DNA from 4 places in the Halobacillus naozhouensis genome. Region 2 is predicted to be linked to each of the others. Evidence: riboswitches for the same ligand, from Rfam matches in the RefSeq annotation. Region 2 holds a riboswitch; each other region holds the start of a gene.
The links. Region 2 has a riboswitch for S-adenosylmethionine ahead of msrA (peptide-methionine (S)-S-oxide reductase MsrA). Riboswitches for the same ligand answer to the same signal wherever they lie in the genome.

Region 1 (5,220 bases), 130 kb from region 2:
CAGGCACTGAACCCGTCTCTTGAAATTATCGCACCTGTCAGAGAGTGGGGGATGACACGCGATGAACAAATTAAGTACGCAGAAGAAAAAGGGATTCCGGTCCCTGTTAATTTAGATAATCCATTTTCGATCGATGCAAATATTTGGGGACGTGCCTGTGAAGCTGGAGTGCTTGAGGACCCGTGGGCCGAAGCCCCTGAAGCAGCGTATGCATGGACAAATTCGGTTGAAAAGACACCAGATACTCCGGATGTAATAGATATCGAGTTTGCTAGTGGAGTTCCCGTTGCCTTAAATGGCGAGCAAATGGACATTGTGCCCCTCATCGAAAAATTAAATGATTTAGGCGGTATGCATGGGGTTGGCCGTATTGATCATACCGAAAATCGCCTCGTCGGGATTAAATCAAGAGAAGTATATGAGAATCCTGGAGCGATGATCTTAATCAACGCACATAAAGAACTCGAATTCCTCACGTTAACAAGAGAGGTATCCCAGTATAAAGCAACGGTTGATCAGCAAATGGCTAAAATGATTTATGATGGCTTATGGTATTCACCGTTGCAGCCAGCACTTCAGGCTTTTGTCGAGGAAACGCAAAAGGTAGTAACAGGTACTGTAAAAGTGAAGTTGTTCAAAGGACATCATACTGTCATCGGCAAGAAATCACCGCTTAGCCTTTATAATGATGAACTATCCACGTATTCGAAGCATGATGCGTTTGATCATGATGCCGCAGTTGGTTTCATTAAATTGTGGGGGCTGCCGACTAAAGTTCATGCAGATGTGCATAAAGGTAAGGAGAAAAAGGCTCCAGAACAGCCGGTGAGTATGTATGAGTAAACTGTGGGGCGGACGTTTTACGAAGCCAACGAACAAGCTGGTCGAAGAGTATACCTCTTCAATCGGTTTTGATGTAAAGCTGGCTTTGCATGATATTCAGGGCAGTCTTGCACATGTGGAAATGCTCGGAGACTGCCACATTATTTCACAAGAAGAGACCTCCCAAATCAAAGAAGGCCTACACATCATCAAGAACAAAATAGAGAATGAAGAAGTTGAGTTTTCCGTTGAACAGGAAGATATTCATATGAACATCGAAAAGCTGTTGATTGAGGAGATTGGTCCTGTGGGCGGTAAACTTCATACCGGAAGAAGCCGAAATGATCAAGTGGCGACAGATATGCATTTATATTTAAAGGAAAAGACTAATCATTTAACCGATTTGGTCGAAGCTGTTCAGAAGGCGCTTGTGCACCAGGCGGATGCTCATGTGGATACGATCATCCCGGGATACACACACTTGCAGCGAGCCCAGCCTGTCTCGTTTGCTCATCATTTGCTGGCATATTTTTGGATGTTTGAGCGGGATAAAGAACGCCTTCAGGATAGTGTGAAGCGGATTAATTGGTCGCCGCTGGGTGCAGCAGCGCTTGCTGGAACACCTTACCCGGTCGACCGTCAGAAGACAGCTGAGACGCTCGGATTTGATCACGTTTATCCAAACTCATTGGACGCCGTCAGTGATCGGGATTTCATCCTGGAGTTTTTGTCGATTGCTTCCATTTTGATCACACATATATCGAGACTTTCGGAAGAGCTGATCCTGTGGAGCAGCCAGGAATTTAATTTCATTGAGCTTGATGATGCGTTTTGTACGGGGTCAAGCATAATGCCGCAGAAGAAGAATCCGGATGTGCCGGAACTGCTTCGTGGCAAAACGGGTCGGATCTATGGCAATTTGATGGGTTTGCTGACACTTCTGAAGGGGCTTCCGCTTGCGTACAATAAGGATATGCAGGAGGACAAGGAAGGGATGTTCGATACGGTGGAGACGCTTGATGGGGCGCTTTCGCTGCTGGCTCCGATGATGGAATCGATGGAAGTGAAGGGCACTAATATGCGTCAGGCGGTCAATGAAGATTATTCAAATGCGACCGATATTGCAGATTATTTAGCTGTGAAGGGTCTGCCGTTCCGTCAGGCGCATGAGGTGATCGGTAAAATTGTACTTTATGCGATTCATGAGCAGAAGTTTTTGCTTGATTTGACGCTCGACGAGTACAAGGAGTTTTCTGAGCTGTTTGAAGAGGATATCTATGAAAAATTAGCGCCTGAACAGGTTGTGGCTGCCCGAAATAGTGAAGGCGGCACAGGATTTGAACAGGTGGCACAGCAGCTTGAGTTAGCTAAACAGCATGTAAAATAGTGTCTTGCATTTCGTGGAATTTTCTAAATATTATTGACTTTAGTACGGTTTATTTGTAACATGGCAAGTAACTTAATTACGTTTACTACTCTTATCTAGAGCAGGCTGAGGGATTTGGCCCTTTGACGCCCGGCAACCGGTCTATCGACACGGTGCTACTTCCAACGGACGATGTCCGGCAGATGAGAGGTCGAAGCAGAATCTTCAGCCTCTTTCATTTGAAAGGGGCTTTTTATTATTCAAAAGCGGGTGATGTAGATGAATAAGGCGGAGCGGTTAAAGCGATCCAAGGATCCACAGGTGACAGAAAGGTTTGGCGGACGGCTGCCGCCTGGTCAGGTATTAACAGAGAAGTTTCCTATTTTAACAGTCGGTGAGGTACCGTCCTATGACCTCGATAAGTGGGATTTTCAAATGACCGTAGCTGGTAATAAACCGCTTGTTTATTCATACAAGGATTTAATGGAGCTGCAGCAGTCAAAGGTTATTTGTGATATACACTGTGTGACGAGGTGGTCGAAATTCGATAATGAGTTTGAAGGAGTTCTGGTAAAAGACTTGCTGGATGGGTTAGAGATTCCTGAAGACATTCGGTACGTGATGGTGCATGGAGATTATGATTATACAGCCAATCTCACTCTCCAAGATTTGTTAGCGGAGGATGCGATACTTGCTCATTCCTATAATGGTAAGCCGCTGACGGAAAAGCACGGCTACCCATTTCGGCTCGTCATTCCGCACTTGTATTTTTGGAAAAGTGTCAAGTGGATCAGAGGCTTTGAGTTTAAAATGTCTGACACGCCTGGATTTTGGGAACAAAATGGGTTTCATGACGAAGGAGACCCGTTTAAAGAACAGCGTTTTTCTGATGAGAGTGAAGTCATGGAAGAGGATAAGTGGAAAGAAAAGGATTTTGATTACTAAGGAGGTTGGAGAATGAGTGTTGTCATTTTAGATGGTGTTCGAACACCTTTTGGTAAATGGAAAGGTGGTTTATCCAAATTAGGAGCAAGGGATCTGGGCATTCAAGCGACTAAGGCGTTGACGGAACGCGTGCCGGAAGTCTTACATGCGAATGGAGTCATTTTGGCACAGGTGATCCAGGCAGGGCAGGGGCAGAATCCTGCGAGATCTGTTGCTGCAGGGGCTGGAATTCCATGGTCGGTACCGGCAATTACGATCAATAACGTATGTTTGGCAGGGGTTGCTTCGGTGGCGGATGCGGCTAGACGGATCAAGCTTGAGGAAGGCGAGCTTTATGTTGTTGGTGGGTTTGATTCGATGACGAATGCTCCTCATGTGGCGACCATCCGTAACGGGCTGGCTACAGGACCTGTTGAATTTACAGATACCCTGATCAACGATGGTTTGTGGTGCTCTCTAACGGATTCCTCCATGGGTGAACTGACAGATATTCAAAATGGGGAGCTTCTCATCAACAGGGAACAACAAGATCAATTTGCTTTAGATTCCCAGTTAAAAGCAGCCCGGGCCCAGGAAGAGGGTTGGTTTAATGAAGAGATTGTTCCGGTACAAGTCGGCAGCAAACAAGTAACAGCTGATGAAGGCATCAGGCCACAGTCAACGTTAGAAAAATTAAGCAAGCTGCCTCCTGCTTTTAGAGAAGGCGGCACGATTACTGCCGGAAACGCATCACAAATGACGGACGGAGCCAGTGTCGGTGTGGTTGCGTCGGAAAACTATGCGGAAAGGATCGGGCGGACTCCACTTGCTCGAGTGATTGGCTGGTCAGAAACAGCCGGACCTGATTCAAGCTTACATACGAAGCCGGCAGATGCGATTGCAAAACTTCTCAAACGGTATCAAATAACCAAGGAGGAGATTGATCTATTTGAGATTAACGAAGCTTTTGCCAGTGTAGCCCTGGCTAGTATTAACGAGCTTGGATTAGCTCCTGAGAAAGTGAACGTGAATGGTGGAGCGATTGCAGTCGGCCATCCACTTGGCGGTACAGGATTTCGGTTAGTTCTTACATTGGTTCATGAATTAAAGCGCCGCGGAGGAGGCCGAGGAATTGCTTCACTATGCGGAGGTGGCGGGCAAGGATTTGCCATTCTCGTGGAAGTTCCAAAAGAGTGGTCATAAAAGGGAGGAATAAACCATGTTTGTTACTTATGGAATAGGAATCGCAGTATTCTGGATTGCAGGATTGGCTCTATGGCAAGGGATGTATAAGCCATCCAAAGGGGGGAAGTAAATGGAGTCCTTATCAGCGGGAACGATTTGGCTTATAGGCGGTTTGTTGTTCGTTTACTTTTTGTTTGTCACATGGATTGGCCGGAAAGGGTCGAAGTACAGTAAGACGATGAGTGGTTTTGCCACAGCACGGGGCAAAGTGAGCCCCTGGATCGTTGGAGCTAGTTTTGCAACAACTTATGCAAGTGCAAACTTATTTATAGGAGTTCCAGGGCTCGCTTATGAATATGGTATGGCAGTGCTCTGGTACACCTTAGGGTGCTTTGGTGTTTCATGGTTAGGGTTACTGTTTTTTGCTAAAACATTCTTTCGATATGGTAAAAAGTTCGGAGGGGTATCGACATTACCTGAATGGCTGGGCAAAAAGTACAACAGTAAAACCCTGCAAGTGATTGTTGGCTTGCTTATCTTATTTAATGTGTACTACATCGTCGGACAAAATGTCGGTTTGGCGACGATCTTTGAAACGGTTCTTGGGATTCCCTATATGTGGGGAGTGATTATCGGGGTAGCGATTACCGTCGTGTACATTGGCTTAGGCGGCGCGTTTGCACAAATTATTACCGATGGCATCCAGGGAATATTTATGGCGTTTACATCTGTACTCATTTTACTTTCGCTCTTATGGACAATCGGGGGCGGGTTCGGAGTCTTCGGAGAGCTATCTAGTCGCTTGGCTGGAATCGATCCCAATCTGGTTGGGCCCTTATCGTCTACAGGACCGTATAATAGTGTTCTTGCCATTTTGGCAGTGCAGTTTCTATTATTCAGCTTTGTGTTAATGCCACATCTGT
Region 2 (5,220 bases):
ATCACTTTCCGCAAGAGATTCAGCAAGCTGGTAGGCCCCCATATCAATTGCCAAAATCGTTGACGCAAACATCGAAGGATCGACCCCTAACCATTGATAGACTGGTGTAATGATAGGAGCCAGCCATGCCGAAAGAACAGGCGATAAAGAAATGATACCCACCATCGCAAGTGCCAGCGGTCCCATCATCATAAAGGCATCATAGAACCTTTGTCCGAGACCCCATCGGTTATGTAAAATATAGTAATCTACTGCTCCAATTACCATAAAAATGGTCATGATCAGGAGCAGCCCATCATTAAACCACACGAATGCCCATCCTCCTTTCCTGGCAAAACAATGAACGAAGAATTAAAAAGACTTCCTTCTATTCCCACTCTATTCTTTCATATTTTGCAGATCACTGGAAGTATGTTCTAAGGCTACAAAAAAAGAACCTTCCTTATAAAAGAAAGGCTCTTTCCTCTTGCACTATTATTAACCAATGCTGCAAGCAGCTGATCCATTTTTTTGTGAATATTTTTGATGATGTTCTTCTGCCTCATAGAATACGGTCGCTTTGGTTACTTCTGTTACAATCGGCCGTTTGAAAATCCCTTTTTCATTCCATTGCTGAATTTTCTCATTGGCAATTGTTTTTTCATGGTCGCTGCTGTAAAAAATAGCTGAGCGATACTGATGACCAACGTCAATCCCCTGTTGATTAATCGTCGTTGGGTCATGTGCTTCGAAGAAGATATTGACCAGCTCTTCATACGTCAGCACGCTTGCATCATACTCTATTTTCACAGCTTCTGCATGACCAGTCGTGCCCGTTTTTACTTGTTCATAAGTTGGATGCTCGGCATTTCCTCCCGTGTATCCCACTCGTGTTGCGATCACTCCATCAAATCGTTCAAAGAAGGGTTCTACTCCCCAGAAGCATCCTGCACCAAAAATAGCTGTAGCCATAACTCATCTTCCCTTTCTGTTAATTCGGAACTTCTTTATAAAGAGAGTATGACGGTTTATAAACCAAAAAACCCCTTTTCTTATCCAGTATAAGAAAAGGGGTCGTAATATTCCGTACGATCCTCTCATCTCTTAGAATGTTACCATCCTACAGGAATTGGCACCGTTCTCGTCAATCCTATTTGGATTGATTCGATGGTTGCCGGGCATCAAAGGGCCAGTCCCTCCGCCTCTCTGGATAAGAAGTTTCCGTTATTATTTTTTGATATCTTTCATAATACAATGATTTTCCAATGAAGTAAAGAGTGAAGACTTAACTTTTTTCATGTTTTTTAAAATATGCTGCAGCCCAATGAAAAATGACTAACAGGTTTAATTTTATAAAAATACCGTTTCAGTTAAGAGCTGCTTCCAGTTGTATAGACTTCTTCAAAAGGCTGGACGATCACAAACCCTTCCCCTTTAAATTCCATTTGAATGGACTCGCCGCTCCCCCGTCCAAGAAATGTCTTAAAACTGATGTCTGTGCGGAACTCTGGTTGCAGGTGTCCTGACCAGGCTACCGTAGCATTGGGATCAGTGATGACAGATTCTCCAGGACGGACCAGTAACGTCAGCGGCTCATAGTGTGAGGTGATCGCCACTCTCCCGCTCCCCTCCATTGTAATATTAAACAAACCACCTGACATCATTCCTGCTACTTTCTTCATCAACTTAACATCCCACTCGAGGTTTGGTTCAAAAGCAAGGAGGTCATTCCCATTCACAGTAATAGACTCATGATCAAGGTCAAAAATCGTAATCTTTTTCCCCTGATCAGCTAAGTATAGACGCCCCCTCCCCTGTGCCTTCATAAGTGAACTTCCTTCACCAGAAAAAGCCTTCTTAAACATCTTGCCAACTCCATGCTCAAGAATTCCTTCTCGTTCAAACTTTATAGAGCCATTATAGGAAATCATGGAACCAGACTTCGCCCATACTTCATCCGTTAAATTTACTTCCAGAATCCGTTGTGTTTCTAACTCAAAATAATCATTCTCTGCCTCATCCTGCTTCGTTTGCTGAACGAATTGATCAAGTGAATAATTGCTCATATGCATGATCCTCCTCTTTCGTACTTCTATTAGATACGAATCAAGAGCGGAAAAGTTTCAACTCTCGCAGGCAGAAGCTATTGCTGATATTAAAACAACACCATTAAAAAATGGCCTGGATTCATCACCCTAGAAAAATTGCTCCATAAACTAACGACCCTAAAATAACAAAAGCAGGATGGACTTTTATTTTTTCCAATAAAAAGAAGCTAACGACAATCAGGATAACGGTTTGCATCGCTCCCGCTGAAAAATAGGAATTACGGAAGAATTGAAAAGCCATCACGCCAAGCAGAATGGCAATGGTCGGCCGAATCAGGGCGGTCATCGTTTTAACCCGGGGAGAGTCTTTAAATTTATACAATAGACTGAGCAGCCCGATCATTAAGATTAATGAGGGGGCCACCGTTGCAAACACCCCTACAAACGAACCGAGGATTCCAGCTTGCTGATATCCGATAAATCCTGCCATTTTCGTTGCAATTGGGCCAGGCAAAGCGTTCGCCATCGCCAGCATTTCGCTAAAATCGTTGACTGTCATCCAATTAAAACGTTCTACGACTTCGTTCTCTACTAAAGGAATCGAAGCAGGACCGCCCCCATACCCTACAACTCCTGGAATAAAAAACGCTATGAATATCTTCCAATAAATCATGAGGATTGCTCCTTACGTACAGCAGCTTTCGATTCTTCACCCTTCTTACCCATTGGCCGCACCAATGCTGATAGAAGAAGCGTAAAAATGAGAATCCCAGGGTGAACCCCCACCCATTCAATTAATAGGAGGGAACCCAGTGCTAATAGAATCGTATAGAGCCACCCCAGGTTGCCTTTTGCCTTTTTAAAGAAATCATAGGTGAGTGTGGCGAGCATGACCCCGACCACGGGAACGACAGCTTGGGTCATTCCGCTAACCCAGGATTGATCCCTAAAACTATTTAATGAAGTAATCAGTACAATCATGATGGTGATGGTCGGAATAATCGTAGCCAGAACAGCATTTAACATACCTAAGATCCCACACACACGAAACCCAATATATCCTGCCATTTTTGTCGCAATTGGACCTGGAAGCGAGTTTCCCAATGCTAGAATGTCAGCAAAATCATCATCGGACAGCCATTTGTACTTTTCAACGACCTCTTTATGCACAAGCGGTATTGAGGACGGTCCACCACCATATCCGAGCATACCTACTCGAAAAAAAGCAAGGAAGAGATTCCAATGCTGTATCATACTCTCATCTCCTCTCGATCTTTTATGGCTTTAGTAAGCAGATATGGTCCCATCTGTCCGTGATTCCGTACCGCCAAATAATGTACCGGTTTGCTGGTCACGCCAAATAATCTGACCGCGCCCGAAAGCCCCTTTTTCAAGCTGCACTTCAATATGATGCCCTTTTCTCGCTAAGGATTCAGCTATATGACTAGGGAAATTCGGCTCCACCCATATGGTCTTATCTTTCATCCATTGCCAGCGAGGGGCATCTAAGGCAGCTTGCGGGTTTAAGTGAAAGTCAATAGTATTCATTACCACTTGGACATGACCTTGCGGCTGCATAAACCCTCCCATAACACCGAAAGGCCCTACAGGATTGTTTTCCTTCGTAAGAAAGCCAGGAATGATAGTGTGATAGGATCGTTTGTTTCCAGCTAGTGCATTCGCATGGTTTTCATCTAATGAAAAATTATGACCACGATTTTGCAGGGCTATGCCAGTACCCGGCACGACTAAACCTGAACCAAAGCCCATATAATTGCTTTGAATAAAGGACACCATGTTTCCTTCATCATCCGCAGTTGCTAAATAAACCGTTCCGCCCTTCGGAGGATGCCCGGGTTCAGGAGTAAGAGCCTGCTCGCTAATGAGCTTTCTACGTTCACTAGCATACTCTTCATCAAGCAGATCAGTATAATCCAAATTCATATGACGCGGATCAGCTACAAACTTTTGGCCGTCAGCAAAAGCCAATTTCATCGCTTCAATCTGCTTATGATACGTATCAACTGTCTCTTTATCTTCCATTTGAAAACCCTTTAGAAGATTAAGCGCAGACAAAGCTACGATCCCCTGACCATTAGGAGGGATCTCCCAAACGTCATATCCACGGTAATTCACAGAAATCGGGTCCACCCACTCCGGCTGATAGTTTTGCAAGTCTTCTTTCCGCAGGAACCCATCATGCTTTTGGGAAAACTCATCAATTTTATCCGCCAGCTCTCCGTGGTAAAAATCCTCCGCATTTGTATCAGCAATTTTTCTCAGAGTATTGGCATGCCCTTGGGAAATCCACTGTTCACCGATTTGGGGTGCCCGTCCTTTAGGAGCAAACGTATCGAACCAATGTTGAAATTCTTCTCCTTTAAGGGTTTCCTTAAACTTCTCGGCTGCTGATCTCCAAAACCTACCTAACACCGGGGATATTGGAAATCCTTCTTCCGCATATCGAATGGCGGGCGCTAACACATCTTTAAAAGGCAGCTTACCAAATTGCTTCGATAGCTCTGCCCACGCTCCCGGCACTCCTGGTACGGTTACAGGTACAAATCCAAATTTAGGGATTTCATTATAGCCGCGTTTCTTAAGTTCTTCTATAGATAATGCGGCCGGAGCATGCCCGCTCCCATTTAACCCGTACAGTTTATTCTTTGTCCAGACGAGAGCAAAGGCATCTCCGCCGATTCCATTCGATGTAGGCTCGACGACCGTTAGCGTAGCTGCCGTAGCAATTGCCGCATCAATGGCGTTCCCTCCTTGTTTTAACATATCCAATCCAGCTTGGGATGCTAAGGGCTGGGATGTAGCAACCATCCCCTTGCTTGCGACAGTCGCTACTCGATTTGCTGTATATGGTTGATAAAGATAATCCATTTGATCCATTCTCTCGCCTCTTTCTATTCATATCGTAACTATCATGTTCTGTATTTTTTAGTCTATACTGCTGCGCCCTTACACTTCATGGCAGGCGACAAAGTGATCCGATTCAATCTCTCTCCAATCCGGCCTTTCCTCGCGACAGCGGTCATGGGCTAATGGACAGCGAGTATGAAAAGGACAGCCCGTCGGGTAATTAGCAGGGTTAGGAAGATCCCCTTCTAAACGAACCCTATCTTTTTTCTTGCCAGGTACCGGTCTTGGAATTGCCGAAAGAAGAGCTTTCGTATAGGGATGAAGT
Region 3 (5,220 bases), 670 kb from region 2:
CATCCGGCTCGGTGAAAACAGGGAATTTGCCGTTCGCCCAATCAAATCTTCCCCCATCAACTACCACTCCACCGATGGCAGTTCCATGTCCTCCAATCCACTTCGTAGCCGAATGAACAACGATATCAGCTCCAAAGTCAATCGGTTTACAGGAATAAGGTGTAGCAAATGTGTTGTCAACAATAAGCGGCACGCCATGGTCATGGACGATCGCAGAAACTTTTTCGAAATCTAAAACATGCAAGCTTGGATTTCCAATGGTCTCGGCGAATACAGCCTTCGTTTTGTCTGTTAACGCTTTGCGGAAGTTCTCAGGATCCTCAGGGTCAACAAAATTAACTTTAATCCCATATCGCGGCAAAGTATTAGCGAATAAATTATAGGTGCCTCCATATAAATTCGAAGCTGCAACAATTTCATCACCTGAGCCAGCCAAGTTTAAGATGGATAGTGCAATCGCTGACATCCCTGAAGCTGTAGCTACCGAAGCAACCCCATTTTCAAGTAGCGCCATCCGTTTTTCAAAAACATCTACCGTCGGATTACCAATTCTTGAATAAATATTTCCTGGTTCATCAAGAGCAAATAAGCTCTGTGCATGATCTGTATCGTGGAATACATAAGAAGTTGTTTGGTAAATAGGAACGGCTCTTGATCCAGTCGTAGGGTCCGGAGATTGACCACCGTGCAGGGAAATTGTACTTAGATCGTAACTTTCAAATGAGTTTGTCATGTTTACATCCTCCTCAAATAATGGGTTGAATTTTAATGACAAGAGGGCTTCAGGAAGGCTCGGAACAGGACATTTTCTATACGAAAAAACCCCTCTTCGATAAGAAGAGGGGTTTGAATAAACGGGTCCTCCTCTTATCTCTCAGATTCGAAAATCTGTAGGATTTGGCACCTTTTCAAACCGATGTTTGAAGGTTGCCGGGCTTCACAGGGCCTATTCCCTCTGCCGCTCTTGATAAGAGTACTTACTATTTAATTTGGCTATGTTTATGAATTATAAAGTACAACAATTAGAAAAGTCAATCATTTTTGAATATTATTTTACAGAACCAGTAATCGATTCTTTAAATTGAGACACCATATCTGCTGGATCTTCTATCCCGATCGACAATCTCACAACGTAATCATTGACGCCGATCTTGTTCCTCTCCTCATCTGTCAGTGTTCGATGGGAAGTTTTGATGGGATACGAAACCGTTGTTTCCACTCCTCCAAGGGTTGGGGTTAATTGGATCCACCCTAAAGACCGAAAGAACTTTTCAATATCTATTTCCCTGCTAAGTTCGATCGTAACAATCGCTCCATGTCCATTTTCAGAGACATGCTCAGGGTAATAAACGCGTTCCACGAGTTCCTCCTGCTGTAGGGATTCAGCCACTTCCATTGCATTGGCTGACTGCTGTTTCATCCTCAGAGCTAGTGTCTTTGCCCCTCTTTGGGTCAGCCAGGCTTCATAAGGACTTAAATTTGCCCCAAGAGAAATCACTTTACGCTTCGCCTGCTCCATAATTTCCTTGCTGCCAGCTACTACCCCTGACGTAACATCACTATGGCCGCCAATGTATTTCGTAGCACTATGAACAACTATGTCGATTCCCTGCTTGCAAGGCTGAAGTAAATACGGCGTTGCAAATGTGTTATCGACCATTGTGAATAAGCCGTGTTTGCGGGCAATCTTTACAAGTCCCCCCAGGTCTTCTACTCTTAAAAATGGATTAGATACTGATTCAGTGTAGAGTAGTTTCGTATTTTCCTGAATAGCCTGCTCAACTGCCTTTTGATCAGCAAAAGATACGACTGTAACCTCAATACCAAAGCTGGTTAGCTCTTTAGTAATCAAGTTATAGGTTCCTCCATAAAGATCTTCAGCAGCTACAATATGATCCCCCGCCTGAACAACAGCAAGAATTCCAGCTAAAATGGCAGAGGTACCGGAAGATGCGGCAACGCCTGCCTCCGTTCCTTCGAGATTTGCCACTGCCTGTCCTAATTCTTCTGTGTTAGGATTGTTCTCTCGCGAATAAGAAAAAGCCGTCTCTCCTTCATAGTAACTTTCTAAATGATCCAGGTCTTTAAAAGTAAACGAAGAGGTTTGATAGATCGGTGTTGATTTACTATGTACAGCGCTCTCTTGCTCTATTTTATTATGCACAACACGCGTTTCAAAAGATGAATGACTCATAAGTTCGCTCCTTTTTTCCATGAATGCATTAAAGTATATAGATCAACGCAATATTCTGTCAATAATCGAGCTCTAGCGCGTCTGTAATATGGCCTGCACTACATGCTGATAATAATTAAAATGGTGGGGGCAAAAGTTTGAGCGGAATAGCGGAAGATCTTCACCAGTCAACATGGATTTAGCAATGAGATCCGGGCGTTTTTTTGAAAGCATGCTTAGAAAGTCTTCAAGGTCAATCTGTACAACATCTGTAACTTCCTCATTGATCGTCAGCTCCATACGATCCTCATAGGGGCATAAATAAATATGGCAGATTTCCCGGTCTTTAATCGTTTTAAAGAGCAGCTCTTCTTTGTAAAATCCGGTGTAATTCAATTGGTCCTCCGTTATTTTCAAACCAAGCTCCTCTTCAATTTCACGCAAGCCGCCATTGACCCTGCTCTCCCCTGCTTTAATATGACCAGCAGCAGTAATGTCGAAAAGGCTGGGAAAGTCTTTCTTACTGTCAGAACGTTTTTGAAAGTAGATCAAACTTTGGTTCTCTTCATGCTGGTAAAACCAGCAATGAAAACTTTCATGCCAATCTCCATCACGATGAACGTCTTCCCTCTCCTTTTCCCCAATCGGCGTTAACCATTCACTGTAAACTTTAAGCATTTCTCTCATAGCCCCACCCATTTCTCTGCAAGTGTTAATCATTGAATCCGAAGATAAACTCTTTCAATAAGTGTATCATACTTCAAAAACAGAACGTGCAACCATTAGCATGGCTGCACGCTTTTTACAGAGAGAGGTTTGCTATAGTAATACCCTTTATATTCATAACATCCCTTGTTACTTAAATAGGCAATGTGCTCATCTGTTTCTACACCTTCAGCAGATAGTTTAAATGAAACGGCTCCCCCCTGTTGACTCTGGAGAGATTCCAGTACATGTACCACATCTTTGGATGTATGATCCAAGCAAAATCGTCTAAACTAAAAGAAGACTGTTGTCCTGAAACCTTTTACTCTAAAGGTCCGTTAATATAGACTCTATCCTTTCCACTGCCATAAAACCAAACCGGGAAGAATAGCTGTTTAAGTACGTTCCAAGGGTGTCCAACTTTCTGAGTTACTTTCCTTCACCTGCTCTACTTAGGATCACATCATCTCTTTCGTTGCTTTTACTATCGGAGTCTTTTTTCATTAACTCTACACAAAGGTTTACGGTTGTCTCTAACAAGGAAAAGGATTTAAAGAAGATAGGAGGATTTACCAATGAGTGATAAAAAACGCAAAGAAAAAGAACATGTCACAAATGAATTAGCCAACTCCTTCAGGAAACGGGCAAAACTTAACGATGCCTTCGACCATAAGCATGAAGAAAAAGATATCGAAAACGAACAAGAATCGGATGCCATGTATGAACATTATTCAGAAGATGACACGAAATAAGCTTTGTCTTCAACCTTGAGGCAAAGCTTATTTTTATGGTACAACCTATTCACTTTTCTAACTATTCTGTTACTATGTAGATACCAACCAATAGTGCCTGGTAGAAACGACAGAGGTACCGTCGATCGGCCCCAAGTCGTGCGAGGCCGAGAAAGGGTTCGACCTGTTTATGAAAAGCAGAAAACTAAAATGGGGCGGGATTGCCATCCTCCTCATCACCTTCGCTGTCGCTGTCCAGTTGTCTATGGATAAGGGGACAAAACCCAAATTGACCCAAGAAACGTTACCTTCCATGACTCAAGTGAATCTCCCCGATAACGTAAAGACCGCCAAGAGCAAAGATGAAGTTAGTCAATTTTATGAGAAGCTGACACCCGGAATCATGAAGGCTAAAACACTTGGAATCGTCTCCTCACCGAATCAGGAATATTCAATACCCCAACACAAAGGGAGCTTATTTTTAAATCATGTATGGTATACAAGAAATCGTATTTTAATCTATTACAGTTACGACCTTAGTATAATTAAAGATTATAAACATAAAAAAAACATGGAAGAGCTTCCGGCTGCTATTGCTGATGTTCAAATGGAGGCTTTAGACGGGGATCTTCCGATGCAATCCCTGAAAGTACTTATCACTGATCCAGAGCACTCAATCGCTTATAACGGAAAACTGTACACCTACGCAACGATACCCCCTGTTCGGCTGAAGAATAATACTTCTTTTCGAAACAGGAAAGGGGTACCCTTTGATCAGACGGTGCTTACCGCTCTTCATGTTGAAGTAAATGGGGACCGCTATAAGACAGATGCAGCTCCCATCCATTTCACCTATGAACCTGGAGATAGTATATTAAGGACTGCAAAATTGAAAAAAACCTATCAGGAGAAAGGGCTATCTATAGAGCTTAAAAAAGCAGAAGCTGGGTTGACGGAGACGCGAATCATCTTGGATATGAATCACCAGTCCTTACCGATTACCAACTTTTTTCAAGCGTCCATCAAGTCGAATTACGGGGAAGAAAAAGAGGTAAGGTTTCTAGCGCCATACGGGGAAAATCAGGAAATGTATGTGGCTGAATTCCCCCCTTTTGAAAAAATGCCTGATTCCTTAACTTTTCAACTTGAACAAGTTGGCCTAAAATCAGACGATGGCTATTCCTTTACTGTAGATGTCACTGATTTCAAAGAAAATATAGGGAAAAACAGTAAAGGCAAAGTAGTTGATGTTCATCAAAAAGTAGCCGCTTTGCATAACACTCATGTTTATTTAAAAAAGAAGATCTATCATCTTCCTGGTCAATCACGCTTCATTTTCACATTTAAACCAACACGGGAAGAACAAGCCATATCCCTTGCTCCTCACGATAGTTTCGTCATGGGAACGGATTATTCCCAAAAACCGGTAATCGTAGAGAACGATCAAGGCAGCAAAGATGAGGTCCATGTTTTTTCTCCTGACCATAAATCACTGAACATCTCAGTTTCTGCCCACTCCATTATGGGTGCCGATGAGTTAACCTTTACTGTTAAAGAAGCAGCCATCAGTCAGCGAATTAATCATGAGTTCACTTTTGACCTGAAAACAGC
Region 4 (5,220 bases), 1.9 Mb from region 2:
CGCGTTTACACCATGGGCAATCGCAGACCCAGCCTTCAACGTGGTAGCGACCATAATGGCCTCACCCATTTCCTCCTTTGACGCCTCTTGTTTTTTAACATTTTTCACATGAAGGTCAATACAGTACGGGCACCCCGTCGTATGGGCAACAGCAACGGCTATTAACTCCTTTACTTTCGCCGAGAGCTTTCCAGCAGCTAAAGCCTTTTGGTCAAAATTGCCAAAGGCGCGAAAAGCATCAGGGGCAAGTTGTTCGAACTCTCCAAGTCGATTGAAGTTAGATTGTTGATACAAGACGTCTTGAGTCATGATTTCCCCTCCAGTAATTTTCTGAAAAATTTAAATCTATTAAAAGAATACTATCAACCATTTCACGTGACAACTTAAAGACATTAGATTTCCCAATATGAATCAGCCGAAGTTATGGTGCATGCAATAAGTGAATATCCACCCTATAATTTCAATGCCTATCCTAGTTCAGAATGATCAGCTTTATCTTGAGATTCTTCATGGGAATTGTCTCTAATCGTTTTCATCACCTGATTAGTAGAATCGCTGACTTCTGCCTTAAAATATGGCTCATAGGCTTCAAGCGGGGCCTTTTTAGTGAAATATACGGCGAGTAACACCCCTATTAATGATGCTGAAACCGCTATTACGAATGGCGTCGTATTACCCATAGCCTTCGCCACAATATAAACAACTGAGCCAATGATGATCCCAGCATAGGCTCCTGCCCTATTCATTCTCTTCCAGTAAAGTCCCAGGAAGACAACCAGGAAAAACGCCGCACCAAATCCTCCATAAACATAGACAAAGCCCATGGCTAAGAACCAAGGTGGATTAATAGCCAGAATTACCGCTGCGGTTGCAATAGCAAATATACTGATTCGCAGCCAGTTCTTAAATTTTCGGTCACTGATCCTTTTTGGAGATATATTCAAATACACATCATAATAGAGAGAAGTGGCACAGTGCAGCAGCATTGAATTCGCAGTAGATATGGCAGCCGCACAAATAGCAACCAGTGTAATGCCCCCGACAATAGGTGGTGTGTACTCCTGGATAACTAATGGAATAATGTAGTCTGTCGTTTTCCCTGCAGGTATGCTAGGTAACAGAACTTTCGCCCCTAATCCAATGACGATTAATGGACCCATGATAAAAATTAGAACTAGAATGGTTCCCATGACCTGCAATATCGCAACTTTGACATTTTTAGGAGCCAGCATCCGTGTTACCCAGTGCGGTGAAGAAGGAGTTCCTAATGAATTGGAGATAAAAATGGAAAACAATGTACCAAAGCCAAATGTCCCTAAAGGAGACAGCAAAATGCCCTCATCAAGGGGCGGCCCACCTACATTTGTAGGCGCTGTAGTCGTCGCAAGCGTTTCTACTATATTTCCGAGTCCACCTGTTAGCGACCATACTACGCCGCTCGCCAGTAATACTCCGATGGCAATCAAAACGGTGTTTAAAGTATCTGTCGCAGCAACAGACCAAAATCCTCCAACACTTGTGATTAAGATAAATATTAAGAAGCCAAAGATTGCTAGTTTATAATCAATGCCTGTTATGCTGGAAAACACAATTCCAAAGCCAGTCACCTGGATATTAACTAACAACAAATAACCAATAAACATTAAGATGCCGACAATCGCTTGCAGCGTGCTTTTTTTCTGGAAGGGTTCAAACCTAAGACGAATAAATTCCGGAAAAGTCCTGGCTGGTTTTTCTGGCCGCCTTATTTTGTAGGCCACAATGGGGATTAACGCTCCTCCAAAGCACCAGCCCGCTACCCAGCCTATGACAGCTGCCACACCTGAACTGTACAAATAGCCAGGGACCCCCACGACCGAAGCCACACTGACCCATGTTGCTGCCGTCGTGCCAATCCCCATGATTAATCCCATTCTATGTCCACCAGTCGTATAATCATCGACTGATTCTGCAGTTTTCAAGCTTTTTACATTTGCCCATATTAGAAAGATTATATAAAAACTGAATACAACCAAATACCATATCATGTGTAACCAACTTCCTTCCTAAAACCTTATTTGTACTTGAATAATCGCCCAGTGGCCCCCCACCGTTTAACACCTGATTTTTCGACTTTGTAACAGAGGAATGTACCTAATAGAAAGGAAAAAACCATCGTCCCCACCCAAGTCATCATCGCTATTACCATATGAAAATCCCTCCCCTCTGAATGTTGCCCGCTCCTATTCAGATACGAACATCAATTAATAACTTTTCACCAGCCCTCCTTTTAAATATAAAAAAACCCTTCACTCACGAAGAGAGAAGGGTCGAATGCAACCGTTTTACCGTTTGCCAATCGATTCTCATCTTCGGAATAGCTTTCGCCTTCCTCTGAAATTGGCACCGTACACCGTAGATGGATCTGCCGGTTGCCGAGGCTTCATAGGGTCAGTCCCTCAACCTCTCTTGATAAGAAAATTTAAAATATTCAAGTAAGAGCTAGGCTTAATTCTATCATAATGAACGATTTAATCAATTCTTTCTTGGCATACTGCTCTGACAAAAGGGATATGTAGGTAAAACCAAAAGAATAGAATCATAGTTCTGCAAAAAAGATTGTAACGAATCAAATTTAATGATAATATACTATTCAACTAAACAGTATGACATATTTAAGTGATATCTCGAATATTGGTATGACACAATACTTTAACGAGGCAAATTACTGCTTAATGGTTTTAGAATCCTTTGTCTACTTTAGCGAGTACATACAAGGTGCCTATCTAGCAGACTAGCAAACCACAACGCAACCAAGAACGGCTAAGTGATCGAGCGAACACTAAACTCTAACAGAATAGGAAGGTCGGATGTGAAAAATAAAGAAATTGTCTATGTAGTTTCTGATTCCGTCGGAGAAACGGCCGAGCTGATGGTAAAAGCCGTTTCAAGTCAATTTAATAAGAGCGACGTAGAGATCCAGCATATCTCCTATGTGGAGGATACTCAGGATCTTAACAATGTTATTGCTGTCGCGAAATATACTCATTCTATCATTGCCTACACGATCGTCATTCCCTCTTTAAAGCAATATCTTGACGAAAGAACACGTGAGGAAGGAATAATTGCAGTGGATTTAATGAATCCGCTTATGCAGGCATTTATGCAAAAATTTGATGCGGCGCCCGAACGGCAGCCAGGGTTAATGAGAAAGTTGGATGATAACTATTTTCGAAGAGTTGAAGCCATTGAGTTTGCGGTAAAGTACGATGATGGGCAGGACATCCGAGGAATTAAGCGGGCAGACATTGTATTAATTGGGGTTTCCAGGACATCAAAGACTCCCCTCTCCATGTATTTGGCCAACAAAAAGTTCAAGGTGGCCAATGTGCCGCTAGTCCCAGAAATACCTCCACCTGATGAACTTTTTGATATTCCAAAAAGCAACTGTATCGGTTTAGTGATCACACCAGATAAGTTAAATGAAATTCGTGAAGAACGATTAAAACACTTAGGATTAACCACCCAGGCGAACTATGCAAAACTAGATCGGATCCTTGAGGAACTGGATTATTCAGAGAAGATTATGAAACGAATAGGCTGTCCCATCATTAATGTCTCCAACAAAGCGGTAGAAGAGACAGCCGATTTGATATTAGCCATGTTAAAAAAAAGGAGAGTTATGTACCATGAATAAACTTGTCTATATGTTCGATCAAGGAGGAAGCGAGAAAAAGGAGCTTTTGGGCGGGAAGGGCGCTAATTTAGCCGAAATGACCCGAATTGGTTTGCCCGTTCCTTATGGGTTTACCATCTCAACAGAGGCTTGCAATTCATACTACGATGCAGGGGAATCTATTCCTGCCGAGATTGAATTTCAAGTATTAGAATCACTTCAAATCCTTGAACAGCAAACAGGGAAAATACTCGGTGACCCGTCCAATCCCCTGCTCGTTTCGGTTCGTTCCGGAGCCGTCCATTCGATGCCGGGAATGATGGATACCGTTTTAAACCTCGGAATGAACGATGACACGGTAAAAGGAGTGGCACACCTTACAGAAAATGCACGTTTTGCTTATGATTCTTACCGAAGATTTATTCAAATGTTTAGTGATGTTGTCCTTGATGTCGATAACTTTTATTTTGAGCAATTTTTAGAAGAATACAGAGAAGAAAATGGCTATGATTCCGACCCTGAAATGTCTGCTGCAGATTGGCAGGAAGTGATCAAAGGATATAAAACGATTGTGCGAAAACATACGAAAAGGGATTTTCCAGAGGATCCAAAAGAACAATTATTCCTTTCCATTCGGGCTGTTTTTGATTCTTGGAATAACCAGCGGGCTGTTGTTTACCGCCGTCTTCAAAAGATCCCTGGTCACCTTGGAACAGCCGTGAACATTCAAAGCATGGTGTTTGGTAATATGGGCAACGATTCCGGGACCGGAGTGGCCTTTACACGAAACCCATCAACCGGTGAAGCGAAGCTCTATGGAGAATACTTGATCAATGCGCAAGGTGAGGATGTAGTGGCCGGGATTCGTACACCGCAGCCCATCGCAACCCTTCAGGATGAAATGCCAGAAGTTTATCAACAGTTTGTAGAAACTTGTAATCTTCTCGAAGAACACTATCAAGACATGCAGGACATTGAGTTTACAGTAGAACGCGGCCAGCTGTTTATTCTTCAAACAAGAACAGGTAAAAGAACCGCCCAGGCTGCCATTACCATTGCTGTTGAATTAGCAGAAGAAAACATTATCAGTAAGGCAGAAGCACTTCTACGTGTTGATCCTGATCAGCTTAGTCAGCTGCTCCATCACCGAATTGACGATGCCTATGAACGGAAACAGTTAGCCAAAGGTCTGCCAGCCTCCCCCGGGGCCGCAACAGGGCAAGTTGTGTTCGATGCAGATGAAGCGGAACAATTAGCGAAAGATGGCGTAAAGGTGATTCTAGTTCGTCCCGAAACGACGCCTGATGATATTCATGGGATTGTTGCCTCGCAAGCAACAGTCACGAGCCGGGGAGGAATGACGAGCCATGCAGCCGTTGTAGCCAGAGGGATGGGTAAGGCCTGCATATGTGGCTGTGAAACCTTAACCATTGATTTAAAAAGTAAGCAGTTTAAGGTAGAAAATACGATCGTGAACCAGGGGGATAAGATTACCATTGATGGGTCAACAGGTGACATTATGTTAGGTGAGATTCCTATGATTGAGCCCCAGCTTTCCGCCGACT

Region 1: another riboswitch for S-adenosylmethionine. It lies ahead of P9989_RS05765 (sulfite oxidase-like oxidoreductase); the one in region 2 lies ahead of msrA (peptide-methionine (S)-S-oxide reductase MsrA).
Region 3: another riboswitch for S-adenosylmethionine. It lies ahead of P9989_RS01855 (PLP-dependent aspartate aminotransferase family protein); the one in region 2 lies ahead of msrA (peptide-methionine (S)-S-oxide reductase MsrA).
Region 4: another riboswitch for S-adenosylmethionine. It lies ahead of P9989_RS17240 (sodium:solute symporter family protein); the one in region 2 lies ahead of msrA (peptide-methionine (S)-S-oxide reductase MsrA).

What each region holds. Positions count from the first base shown of each region.
Region 1 covers NZ_CP121671.1:1,114,415-1,119,634, forward strand. The annotation lists gene P9989_RS05755 (argininosuccinate synthase) at 1-843, shown strand, start outside; gene argH (argininosuccinate lyase) at 836-2,209, shown strand; SAM riboswitch class I at 2,298-2,398, shown strand; gene P9989_RS05765 (sulfite oxidase-like oxidoreductase) at 2,468-3,133, shown strand; gene P9989_RS05770 (acetyl-CoA C-acyltransferase) at 3,146-4,315, shown strand; gene P9989_RS05775 (sodium:solute symporter family protein) at 4,428-5,220, shown strand, end outside.
Region 2 covers NZ_CP121671.1:986,774-991,993, reverse strand. The annotation lists gene eutH (ethanolamine utilization protein EutH) at 1-309, opposite strand, end outside; gene msrA (peptide-methionine (S)-S-oxide reductase MsrA) at 478-951, opposite strand; SAM riboswitch class I at 1,074-1,196, opposite strand; gene P9989_RS05105 (AIM24 family protein) at 1,350-2,045, opposite strand; gene P9989_RS05100 (chromate transporter) at 2,170-2,700, opposite strand; gene P9989_RS05095 (chromate transporter) at 2,697-3,281, opposite strand; gene ggt (gamma-glutamyltransferase) at 3,312-4,916, opposite strand; gene P9989_RS05085 (ABC transporter ATP-binding protein) at 4,995-5,220, opposite strand, start outside.
Region 3 covers NZ_CP121671.1:321,660-326,879, reverse strand. The annotation lists gene P9989_RS01855 (PLP-dependent aspartate aminotransferase family protein) at 1-733, opposite strand, end outside; SAM riboswitch class I at 865-974, opposite strand; gene P9989_RS01850 (trans-sulfuration enzyme family protein) at 1,049-2,194, opposite strand; gene P9989_RS01845 (NUDIX hydrolase) at 2,267-2,893, opposite strand; gene P9989_RS01840 (hypothetical protein) at 2,956-3,156, opposite strand; gene P9989_RS01835 (hypothetical protein) at 3,454-3,630, shown strand; gene P9989_RS01830 (hypothetical protein) at 3,800-5,220, shown strand, end outside.
Region 4 covers NZ_CP121671.1:3,342,736-3,347,955, forward strand. The annotation lists gene P9989_RS17235 (carboxymuconolactone decarboxylase family protein) at 1-309, opposite strand, end outside; gene P9989_RS17240 (sodium:solute symporter family protein) at 468-2,027, opposite strand; SAM riboswitch class I at 2,343-2,458, opposite strand; gene P9989_RS17245 (pyruvate, water dikinase regulatory protein) at 2,852-3,676, shown strand; gene ppdK (pyruvate, phosphate dikinase) at 3,669-5,220, shown strand, end outside.